Breoghania sp. L-A4: one gene and its partner. The protein of the gene in region 2 interacts with the protein of the main gene of each other region in a pairwise test. Links are inferred from orthologs where the notes say so. Each region holds a gene or a part of one and is shown on either strand. Other genes may lie near its edges.

What was found.
Region 1: the proteins of D1F64_RS17295 (region 2) and D1F64_RS08445 interact in binary tests that used the Escherichia coli proteins (3 or more experiments, as listed by UniProt). The link is inferred for Breoghania sp. L-A4 from one-to-one orthologs.

What each region holds. Positions count from the first base shown.
Region 1 is NZ_CP031841.1:1,819,732-1,824,540, reverse strand. Bases 915-3,709 are described here. They hold D1F64_RS08445 (response regulator transcription factor), read right to left. Parts: upstream 2,758-3,709; coding sequence 2,071-2,757; downstream 915-2,070. Other genes in these bases: D1F64_RS08440 (efflux transporter outer membrane subunit), read left to right, coding at 2,906-3,709; D1F64_RS08450 (HAMP domain-containing sensor histidine kinase), read right to left, coding at 915-2,071. Also shown: D1F64_RS08455 (HlyD family efflux transporter periplasmic adaptor subunit), read right to left, coding at 1-46; more of D1F64_RS08450, read right to left, coding at 803-914; more of D1F64_RS08440, read left to right, coding at 3,710-4,351; D1F64_RS08435 (efflux RND transporter periplasmic adaptor subunit), read left to right, coding at 4,351-4,809. UniProt on the Escherichia coli protein: Response regulator member of the two-component regulatory system CpxA/CpxR which responds to envelope stress response by activating expression of downstream genes including cpxP, degP, dsbA and ppiA.
Region 2 is NZ_CP031841.1:3,784,160-3,789,061, reverse strand. Bases 1,366-4,253 are described here. They hold D1F64_RS17295 (ATP-binding protein), read right to left. Parts: upstream 3,563-4,253; coding sequence 2,168-3,562; downstream 1,366-2,167. Other genes in these bases: D1F64_RS17290 (response regulator), read right to left, coding at 3,570-4,253; D1F64_RS17300 (tRNA-binding protein), read left to right, coding at 1,778-2,143; D1F64_RS17305 (TetR/AcrR family transcriptional regulator), read left to right, coding at 1,366-1,739. Also shown: D1F64_RS17315 (YbjN domain-containing protein), read left to right, coding at 1-102; proC (pyrroline-5-carboxylate reductase), read left to right, coding at 99-917; more of D1F64_RS17305, read left to right, coding at 1,053-1,365; more of D1F64_RS17290, read right to left, coding at 4,254-4,301; D1F64_RS17285 (MarR family transcriptional regulator), read right to left, coding at 4,339-4,866. UniProt on the Escherichia coli protein: Histidine kinase member of the two-component regulatory system CpxA/CpxR which responds to envelope stress response by activating expression of downstream genes including cpxP, degP, dsbA and ppiA.

The DNA.
Region 1 (4,809 bases), 2.0 Mb from region 2 along the record:
GCAGGACCACCATCAGGACAGCCGTTTTCTTCGTGATACCGCGCATATTCAAAAGCGTGCACTCCTTTGGAAACCGGGGCAGTAAGCGGCGATCTCCGTTGAAAGTCTTTATTCTAAATCAAAGATGAGGATCAACGGCTTCGGATGTGGTCTCTGTTTGGCTTTCGTCATCAACCCGGTTTCGATACGGGGCATCGGGACTGTTTTCGTCACCGTCGTCACGTGTGGACGCGGGATCAACGGAGATCCGGGACCGGCGGACGAGGGCTTGGCGATTGAAACCGTGAGGTCGCGGCGCATCGGTTGCGAGCGCAAGCGAGACCCGGGACCGGTGCGCGGATCCCAGATCAACGCCCGGCTTCGCCTCACGTGTTTGGAGTGGCGATTGAAACAATAACGATGTATTCCGCCCTCTCCATCGTCATCCTGGAAAAATAGTCGGAAAGACTTTATCCAGGATCGGCGATCCGCAAGCCTGTCTGGAAAAAGCATTTTACTACCTCTCCGGCTCCGGCTCGGCGCTTGCACTTGACCGACGACAAGGGACGGACAAATGACTCGAACATACTCCAATACAGAGTGGGAGCAGATGACCGTTCGTGAGCAACGAGACAGAAAAGCAGGCAAATAGCGAGCTTGATGACAAAGCCCACCGACCTCTCGTTCGTCGTGCTCTTGCCTGTCCCGATCATATATAAGCCCTTGAAAGAATGGATCCTCGGCACAAGGTCGAGAACGACGGAGATCACTGAGGTGGTTTGTCGTCAGTCTGATATCGTTTCCATATTGCTGCATGGATACCTCAATGGGTTGATCGCGCGATGTCCATCGCGACAGCCAAACCTGCACCGTCGGCGTTCGTGGCCGAGATCGCCCCGCCGTGTCTTTCGATGGCATGCTTGGTAATTGCCAAGCCTAGGCCGTAGCCATTTAGGACATTGGCATCTTCACCGCGCGAAAATGGCTGGAAAATCCGTTCCAGATCGGATTCGGCCACGCCTGGGCCCTCATCCACGACGAGGATATGCAGCCTATCGTCTTTGACCTGAGATCGAATGGAGACCTTCGCGCGGTCAGACGTGTATTTGACGGCGTTACGAATGACATTCTCCAACGCCCTATAGATCAGTTCCCCGTTGACTTGCGCGACGAATGACTGCGCGCCTTGGTGCGTGACCGCGATCTTGCGGGCTTGAGCCTCAAAAGCCGCATCCGCGACAATATCGTTTAGCAGTTCGATAACATCGAGCGTCTGCAATTCGATCGCATCCCTCGATCCATCCACCAGCCGGGCGAGCGTGAGTATCTCATCGATCAATCCGTCGATGCGCTCGACTTCTCGAACCATACGTTCCATCACGACATCGAGCTTGGCCGGGTTCTGCTGTAGAACGCCGACCGCAGCCTGAAGGCGCGACAGCGGCGAGCGCAGCTCGTGCGACACATCGTGAAACAGGCGTTGCTGGGTTTTGTGCAGCTGCTCCAAACGCGCGGCGCTGGTATCGAAGTCATACGCAAGGGCAGCGACCTCGTCCTTACGGCCATTCATTTTATCGCCGATGCGCATGTCGAAGCGGCCGCGTGCAAGAGCACTCAGCCCGCTGCGCAAATAGCCGACAGGCCGGACAAGATACTGCGCGAGCCAGAACGCAGCGATTGCCGCCGCCAGCAAAGCAGACAGCCAAGGCACAAGTCTGGGCCAAGTTGCCGAAACAAAGCCCTGCTCGTGAGCGTGAAGAACAATACTGTAGCAAGCGCCATTTCTTTCAACAGTACGCTGATAACCCTGCGTTTTGATTTCACAGCCTGCGGATGCTTCCTGTTTGGCGACCGTCAGTTTGACCGACTTTTGCGCGTTGGCCGCTTGGATCGCGAACGCAATGGCGGCGTTCTCACCTTCGTGGGTCAACAGCCGCATCGCGACGTCAAGTGCAAAGGTCTGCTGTCCACGTTGGATCTCACTGGCGAGCGGCGTGATCTGAAAAAAGGAACTCGCGGCAAATAACACGGCGATCGAGGCCAGCATGGCCAACCAAATGATGATGAAGAACTTCCAGAAAAGGCGCTGCATTATCGGTCCTGCAGAAGCTGATAGCCCTGTCCTCGTACAGACTGGATCCAGGATTGACCGTCATCTCTTGCCCCCAGCTTCTGGCGGACACTGCTGATATGAACATCGATACGACGGTCGAACGGCGTCAAGGGTCGGCCGAATGCGCGTTTGGATATTTCCTGTTTCGAGACGAGTTGACCAGCGTTGCGGGCAAGGACCTCGAGCAAAGTAAATTCGGTGCCAGTCAGTTCCAGCGGTTCGCCGCGCCACTCGGCAATCCGGCTTCCTGGATGCATGATTAGCTCTCCTGCCCGCAGTATTTCGGAAGCGGCCCCGGCCGCCAGGCCAGCGCGGCGCAGGATCGCTCGTAACCGTGCGGCAAGTTCGCCGGGTGAACAGGGTTTGGGCACATAATCGTCGGCGCCGAGGTTGAGCCCGGCAATCCTGTCGGCGTCATCGCCCTTCGCAGTGAGCATTAATACCGGCACGGTGCTCTTGCGGCGAATACGCTGCAAGATCTCAATGCCGTTCATGTGCGGCATCATGATGTCGAGCACGATAATATCGACGGTGTTAGAGGATGCTATTCCGATTGCGGTGCGCCCATCGTGAGCGGTCGAAACCTCAAAACCTTCCTCTACAAGATATTCTTTAAGGAGCGTCGTAAGCTCCACATCATCATCAACCAGCAAAACCTTTTCCATGCGGAACATCCATTACTCGTGCCACAAGAACCTATAAAACAGTGTCGGGTGAAGCACCAAATTTTACATATCTTAACTGATATTTGACGGCACTTTACAGTAGACCGTCTAACTTCTCCGGCAGCGTGCAAGATCGTAAAGGAATGTGATGAGCGTGGAAAATCGTAACATTTTCAGCTATAGCGCTATTCTAATTAGCTTTTTTCTTTCAGGCTGCGCAAGCTTCTCCGAACTCAGGCCAGCCGATGCCAGAATCGCAAGTATATGGCATGCCACGCTGCCCCATGATGGCCAGACATCTGATCTCGTGTCCTGGTGGTCGACATTCAACGATTCGTCGCTCACAGCGCTCATCGACGATGCGCAGACGGAAAATCCCAGCCTCGACTCTTCGATCGCCGACATCGACAAGGCGCGCGCAACGCTGGCGTCCGCAAAAGCTGGCCTGTTCCCGGGACTGGACGGCTCTGCTTCCCTAACGCGATCCGGCACCGATGGTGACAGCGATAACCGGGTTTCAGTGTCCACGACGACGAGCGGCGGCCTTGATGCCTCCTGGGAGATCGATTTTTTCGGCAAAAACCGGAAGAACAGCGAGGCGGCGCGCCTGCGGGTTCACGAGCAAATCGCCAATTGGCACGATGCTCGGGCATCCCTCGCTGCGGAAGTCGCCGATTACTACGTTCAATACCGCGCCTGCCGGCAGCTTGAAAATGCGTATAGCGCCGAGCTCAGGTCGCAAAAAGAGACCATTCGCGCCACCGAAAAGGCGGCCGAGTCAGGTTTGATCTCAAGTGCCGATCTCGCCCTGGCTCGGGCGAGCGCGGCGTCCTCCTCATCGACCCTGACGGGGCAGCGCGCCGAATGCGAGGTTCTGATCAAATCACTGACCCAAGTGACTGGCGACGATGAACCGCGTGTCCGGCAACTGTTGGCCAAGGGCAAGCGCGGTATCCCAGCGCCGAAAAACCTGAAGATCGCGCATGTCCCGGCTGATGTGTTGCGCCAGCGCCCTGATGTCAACGCTCTTGAGCTTGAACTCGCGGCCGCCGTCGCCGACATCGGCGCCGCAAAGGCGGACCTCTACCCGAGCTTGAGCCTCGGCGGCTCGATAACCTTGTCCAGCTCATCGCTGACGGGTCAGTCGACACCATGGTCCTTTGGCCCCGCGCTATCGATTCCCGTCTTCGACGGCGGGTCTCGCCGCGCCGCGGTCAAGAGCGCAATCGCCGACTATGATACGGCAGTCGCCAACTACAAATCGGGTGTGTTGAACGCGGTCTCGGAAGTGGAAACCGCTCTCGTGCGCGTGGAGAGCACCCGCAAGCGGATTGGCGATGCGCTCATCGCAGCGCGCAATTATCGCGCCTATTTCAATTCGGTCGATACCAATTGGAGAGCCGGAGGTGTGAGCTTGCTCGACAGGGAGGACGCGCGCCGCACGGCGCAAGCGGCGGAAATCACGCTCATTGGCATTCGCCGCGACGCAGTGCGCTATTGGATTGCGCTCTACAAGGCTCTGGGCGGAGGTTGGTACACAGAGACGGGTGCCTCGACACTCGATCACACAATAACAAAAGGAGGCCTTCTCTGATGCGGCCCACCTATCGCATTCTGCCCCTGCTTGCCTGGGCATATCTTTCCTTTGCCAGTCAACCGTCCCACGCACAACAACAAGAAGCTGCCGCGCTGACGGTCGAAATCACCAAGCCGGCTAAGCGTCAATGGCCCGAAACGGTTCCCGCGAGCGGCTGGCTGAAGCCTTGGCACGAGGCCATCATCGCATCCGAGATCAGCGGGCTTCGTATTACGGAAGTACTCGTTGACGTCGGTTCGATTGTCACGAAGGGCGAGCCGCTAGTCCAGTTGACGCAGGAAACCGCCCTTGCGGATTTGCGCAAGCAAGAAGCCGCGGTCGAAACGGCAAAGGCAGACCTCGCCCAGGCGAAGACAAATGCCGAACGGGCGCGCAAGGTGCAAGGCAGCGGGGCACTTTCGGATGAAAAGGTCGCGGAATACCTAATCGCGGAGCAGACCGCGGCCGCCAGCCTG
Region 2 (4,902 bases):
TGCGAGCGATACTTCCAGGCGTTTCAATTCGTCGTCTGGGCCGGCAAGAAGTCCGAAGACGCGCTTGATATGGTCCTGTTTGAGACCGCGGGAGAAGCATGAAACTCACACATTCGAAGCCGTTGCTTCTTGTCGGAGCCGGCAAGATGGGCGGCGCCATGTTGTCCGGCTGGATCGAGATGGGCATCGAGCCCGGCGCCATTGTCGTTTGCGATCCCCGGCCCGCGCCCGAGATGGCGGCCTATCTCGCGGAAAAGTCGATCCGCCATGTCACGCAGGTGCCTGACGATCTGACGCCGGCGGCCGTGCTTGTGGCGATCAAGCCGCAGATGATGGACGCCGTCCTGCCGACGGTGGCGCATGCCGTTGGGCCGCAGACGGTCGTGATGTCGATTGCGGCGGGCACCACGATTGCCACCTTCGAGGCGGCCTTCGGTGCCGTGCCCGTCGTGCGCGCCATGCCCAATACGCCCGCGCAGGTGCAGCGCGGCATGACGGCCTTGATCGGCAACGGCAAGGTCGATGCTGAACAGCGCGCGCTCGTCGAGGACCTGCTGAGCAGCATCGGCGCGGTGGCGTGGCTTGAATCGGAAGACCAGATGGATGCGGTGACCGCCGTTTCCGGCTCCGGTCCGGCCTATGTGTTTCTGCTGGCCGAATGTCTGGCCGCGGCCGGCGTCAAGGCGGGCCTGCCCGAGGCGCTGGCGATGACGCTCGCGCGTCAGACCGTGGCCGGTGCGGGCGAGCTTCTGTATCGCTCCGACGTGGATGCGGGCACCTTGCGCAAGAACGTGACCTCGCCCGGCGGCACCACGGCGGCGGCGCTCGAGGTGCTTATGGCCGAAAACGGCTTCCAGCCGCTGCTCGATGCGGCGATCGCCGCCGCCGCCAGACGGTCCCGCGAGCTGGCGGGCTGATCCAGTCTCGACGCGTGGCGTTCGCCGCCGCGCGTCGTCCCGCCCTGAGGGCGCGCGTTGTCGCAGGCGGTTCCCTTTTGCATCCCGGGCTCCTACTGTTTTGGAGGACGCTCCGGGACAGCAAGGACACGGATCATGGTGGCCGAGAAAACACGCACGTCGATCATCAAAGCCTTCATGGCGCTCCTGGCGGAGCAGCCGTGGGAGACCGTGACCATGACGGAGGTTGCCGGACGCGCCGGCGTGAAGCCGTCCGTCTTGCGTGGCGCCTATGACGGCCGTATCGCGATCCTTGCCGATTTCTTCCGGCGCATCGACGCCAAGGTGCTCGACGGTCTGGATCCGGATCTGGCCGACGAGCCGCCGCTCGATCGCCTGTTCGATGTGCTGATGAGCCGGCTCGACGCCCTTGCGCCCGACAAGCCGGCCTTGCGCGCTCTCGCCGACGAGGCCTGGCGCAACCCGGCGCTGGCCGCCAAGCTCAACCGCATCGCCGTACGATCGCAGGCCTGGATGCTGTCGGCTGCGGGGATCGAGTCGGCGGGCCTGCACGGCGCGGCCAAGACCCAGGGGCTGGCGATTGCCTTCGCCCGCGTGATGGGTGTCTGGTTCACGGACGAGGACCCGGGTCAGGCGCGCACCATGGCGGCGCTGGACACGGAACTCAAGCGTGGCGCGGCGATCCTGGGCCGTATCGACCGGGCAGGGGCGTTCCTGGCGTCGCTGAAGCGCTTCTCCCGGTCCGCGCGGCGCGGCGGAGCCCGGCGGACGACCGGGGGGCCGGACTCGGCTGGTGACACGGACCATGCCAATCCGGCATGATGGCGGCGATGTGAAACAGACGGGCTGACAGAGACGCAATGCACAAGGACATGACGGCCGAGCTGGCCGAAACGATCGCTTTCGATGATTTTCTCAAGGTGGACATTCGGGTCGGCACGATCATCGAGGTGCAGGACTTCCCCAAGGCGCGCAAGCCGTCCTATATCCTGCGCATCGATTTCGGCGAGGTGCTGGGCATCCGCAAGTCATCGGCGCAGATCACCAAACACTATACGCCGGAGACGCTCGTCGGGCGTCAGGTGATGGCGGTGGTGAATTTCCCGCCGCGCCAGATCGGCCCGGTCATGTCGGAGGTGCTGACGCTGGGCTTTCCCGACGAGGCGGGCGAGGTGGTGCTGGCGTCCGTCGACAAGCCGGTCGCCAACGGCGTGCGGCTGTTCTAGCGCCGCACGAGCACCTTCCTGCTTTCAGTCCGGAATCCGCACCATGACGCGCAGCCCGCCCATCGGGCTGTCGCTCAGGGTGATGTCGCCGCCGTGGCCGCGGGCGATGTCGCGGGCGATCGACAGGCCGAGGCCCGTGCCGCCCTCGTCCTGGTTGCGGGCGGCGTCCAGGCGGAAGAACGGCCTGAAAACAGTCTCCCGGTCGGAGGCCGGGATTCCCTCGCCGTCGTCATCGATCGTGACGGTGAGCCAGCCGCCGGAATGCTTGCCGGTAATCCTCATGCTCTTGGCGTAGCGCACCGCGTTGCCCGTCAGATTGGTCAGGCAACGGCGGAAGGCATTGGGCTTGACGGTCACCATCGGATCGCCGTCAAACGATGAGGACGCGCGCCTGCCCGCGGTCTCCGCGTCCGCTTCCAGGTCCTCGATCAGCAGGGCGATGTCGACGCTGTCGGGCTGCTCGTCGCCGTCGCCGCGGGCAAACGCCAGATAGGCCTGCAGCATGGTGTTCATCTCGTCGACGTCGCGTCGCAGCTCATCGATTTCCGGTCCGGTGCCCAGCAGCGCCAGTTGCAGGCGGAACCGGGTCAGGATCGTGCGCAGGTCGTGGCTGACGCCGGCCAGCATGGTCGTGCGCTGTTCGATCTGGCGCTCGATGCGGCGGCGCATCTCGATGAAGGCGTAGGCGGCGCGGCGCACTTCACGGGCCCCGCGCGGCTGGAAGTTGCCGATCGGATGGCCCTTGCCGAAACTCTCGGCGGCGTCGGCGAGACGGATGATCGGCCGGATCTGGTTGCGCAGGAACAGCAGCGCCACGGTGATCAGCACGAGCGAGGTGATGATCATCCAGACAAGGAAGATATGCGAGTTCGAGGCGTAGGTCTGGCTGCGCCGCGCGATGATGCGCATGTTGTGATTGTCGAGCTTGACGCGGATTTCGACGAACTGCGAGCGGCCGATGGTGTCGATCCAGAACGGCTTGCCGACGTATCGGCCGATCTCGCCGCTCAGGGTGCGATCGAGCAGATCGAAGAACGGCTTCGGGCGCGGCGCGGGCAGGCTCGCCGGCGGAAGCAGCGAGATGGAAAGCCCCAGTTTGTCCGACGCGATCGCGGTGATCTTCTCGAAGTCCGCGTCCTGAGGATAGGTCTCGATGACGGTGATGAGGGCCGATATTTCCCGCGCCATGGCGGTCGAGAGGCGCCGGGTGACCGTCTCCCAGTGGCGTTCCATGAACATGAAGGCCAGCACGGACTGCAGCAGCACCATCGGCAGCACGATGATCAGGATGGTGCGCGGATACAGCGATTTGGGAGCCCAGCGGCGCAGCCATCCCGCGGCCGCGCGATAGGGCGCGCGCAAGGGCGCCGTCGAAACCTGAAGCGCGGTGCTGATCCTGTGGCCGATGGTGGCGATCATGGTGGTCTCAGTCGATCAGCAGGCGGTAGCCGACGCCGCGGACGGTTTGCAGGTAGACCGGATTGGCCGGGTCCGGTTCGATCTTGCGGCGCAGCCGGTTGATCTGCACGTCGGCGGTGCGCTCGCCCTGTCCGATCTCGTTGCCGACGATCATGTGGCGGGGAATGGTTTCGCCCGGCTTGGTGGCGAAGATCGACAGGATCTGCCGCTCGCGGTCGGTCAGGCGGACGGGTTCGTCGCCGCGCCGCAACTCCGCGCGCTCGCACAGAAACACGAAGGGGCCGAAGCGCACGTCGTTCAGGGCCTCCGGCGCGCTCGGGCCGGAGCGCCGGAGGATGTTGCCGATGCGCAGCAGCAGTTCGCGCGGCTCGAAGGGTTTGGAGAGATAGTCGTCGGCGCCGATCTCGAGGCCCCGGATGCGGTCGTCGGCTTCCGCAAGCGCGGTCAGCAGCAGGATCGGCACGTCGGAATTGCGGCGCAGGTCGCCGGCCAGATCGAACCCGTTCTCGCCGGGCATCATCACGTCGAGGATCAGCAGATCGAACGTCAGTCCGCGCAACTGCCGCCGCGCCTCGGCGGCGTCGGCCGCCACCGTCACCCGGAAGCCGTTCTCGCTCAGGAATCGCGACAGCAGGGTGCGGATGCGGTTGTCGTCATCGACCACCAGCAAGTGGTCTGCGTCGTCGGGGAGGGCGGATGTCGCGGGCGCGTTCGCGGCGGGCCGGTGCGCGATTGGCATGGGTGTCCTTTCGATCGTCGACACGGTGGCGGGTCGCTCAGCGCTTGTTGGCGAGATGGGCGACTCGGGCGCGTTCGTTTTCGTCGATGATCCGATAGAGGAACTGTCGGGCAATCTCGTGGCCGCCTTCGGGCAATTCGGCCAGCGCGCGCGCAAGACGCCGTGACTGCGGGGCCGCGAGGCGCTCGGACAGCGCTCGACCCTTGTCGGTCGCATAGAGCAGCCGCTGGCGGCGATCGAGCGGACCTGTCCGCTGCTCGATGAAATCCTCGTCGATGAGCTGCTTGAGAACCCGGCCGAGGCTCTGTTTCGTGATTTTCAGAATGTCGAGAAGTTCGGTCACGCGGATGCCCGGATTGCGCGAGACAAAATGCAGCACCCGGTGATGCGCGCGCCCGAAACCGTATTCGGCGAGGATTTCGTCCGGGTCCGAGATGAAATCCCGGTAGGCGAAAAACAGCAATTCAATCAACTCGTACTCAAGCGATCCCGAGGCATCGTCCATGCCTGCGGCCTGGGCGGCATCCGTCCATTGTTTGGGCATATTGAAATTTACGTCAGCCATATTGACATATTTCTGATCGATTGTTACTAAAGCGAC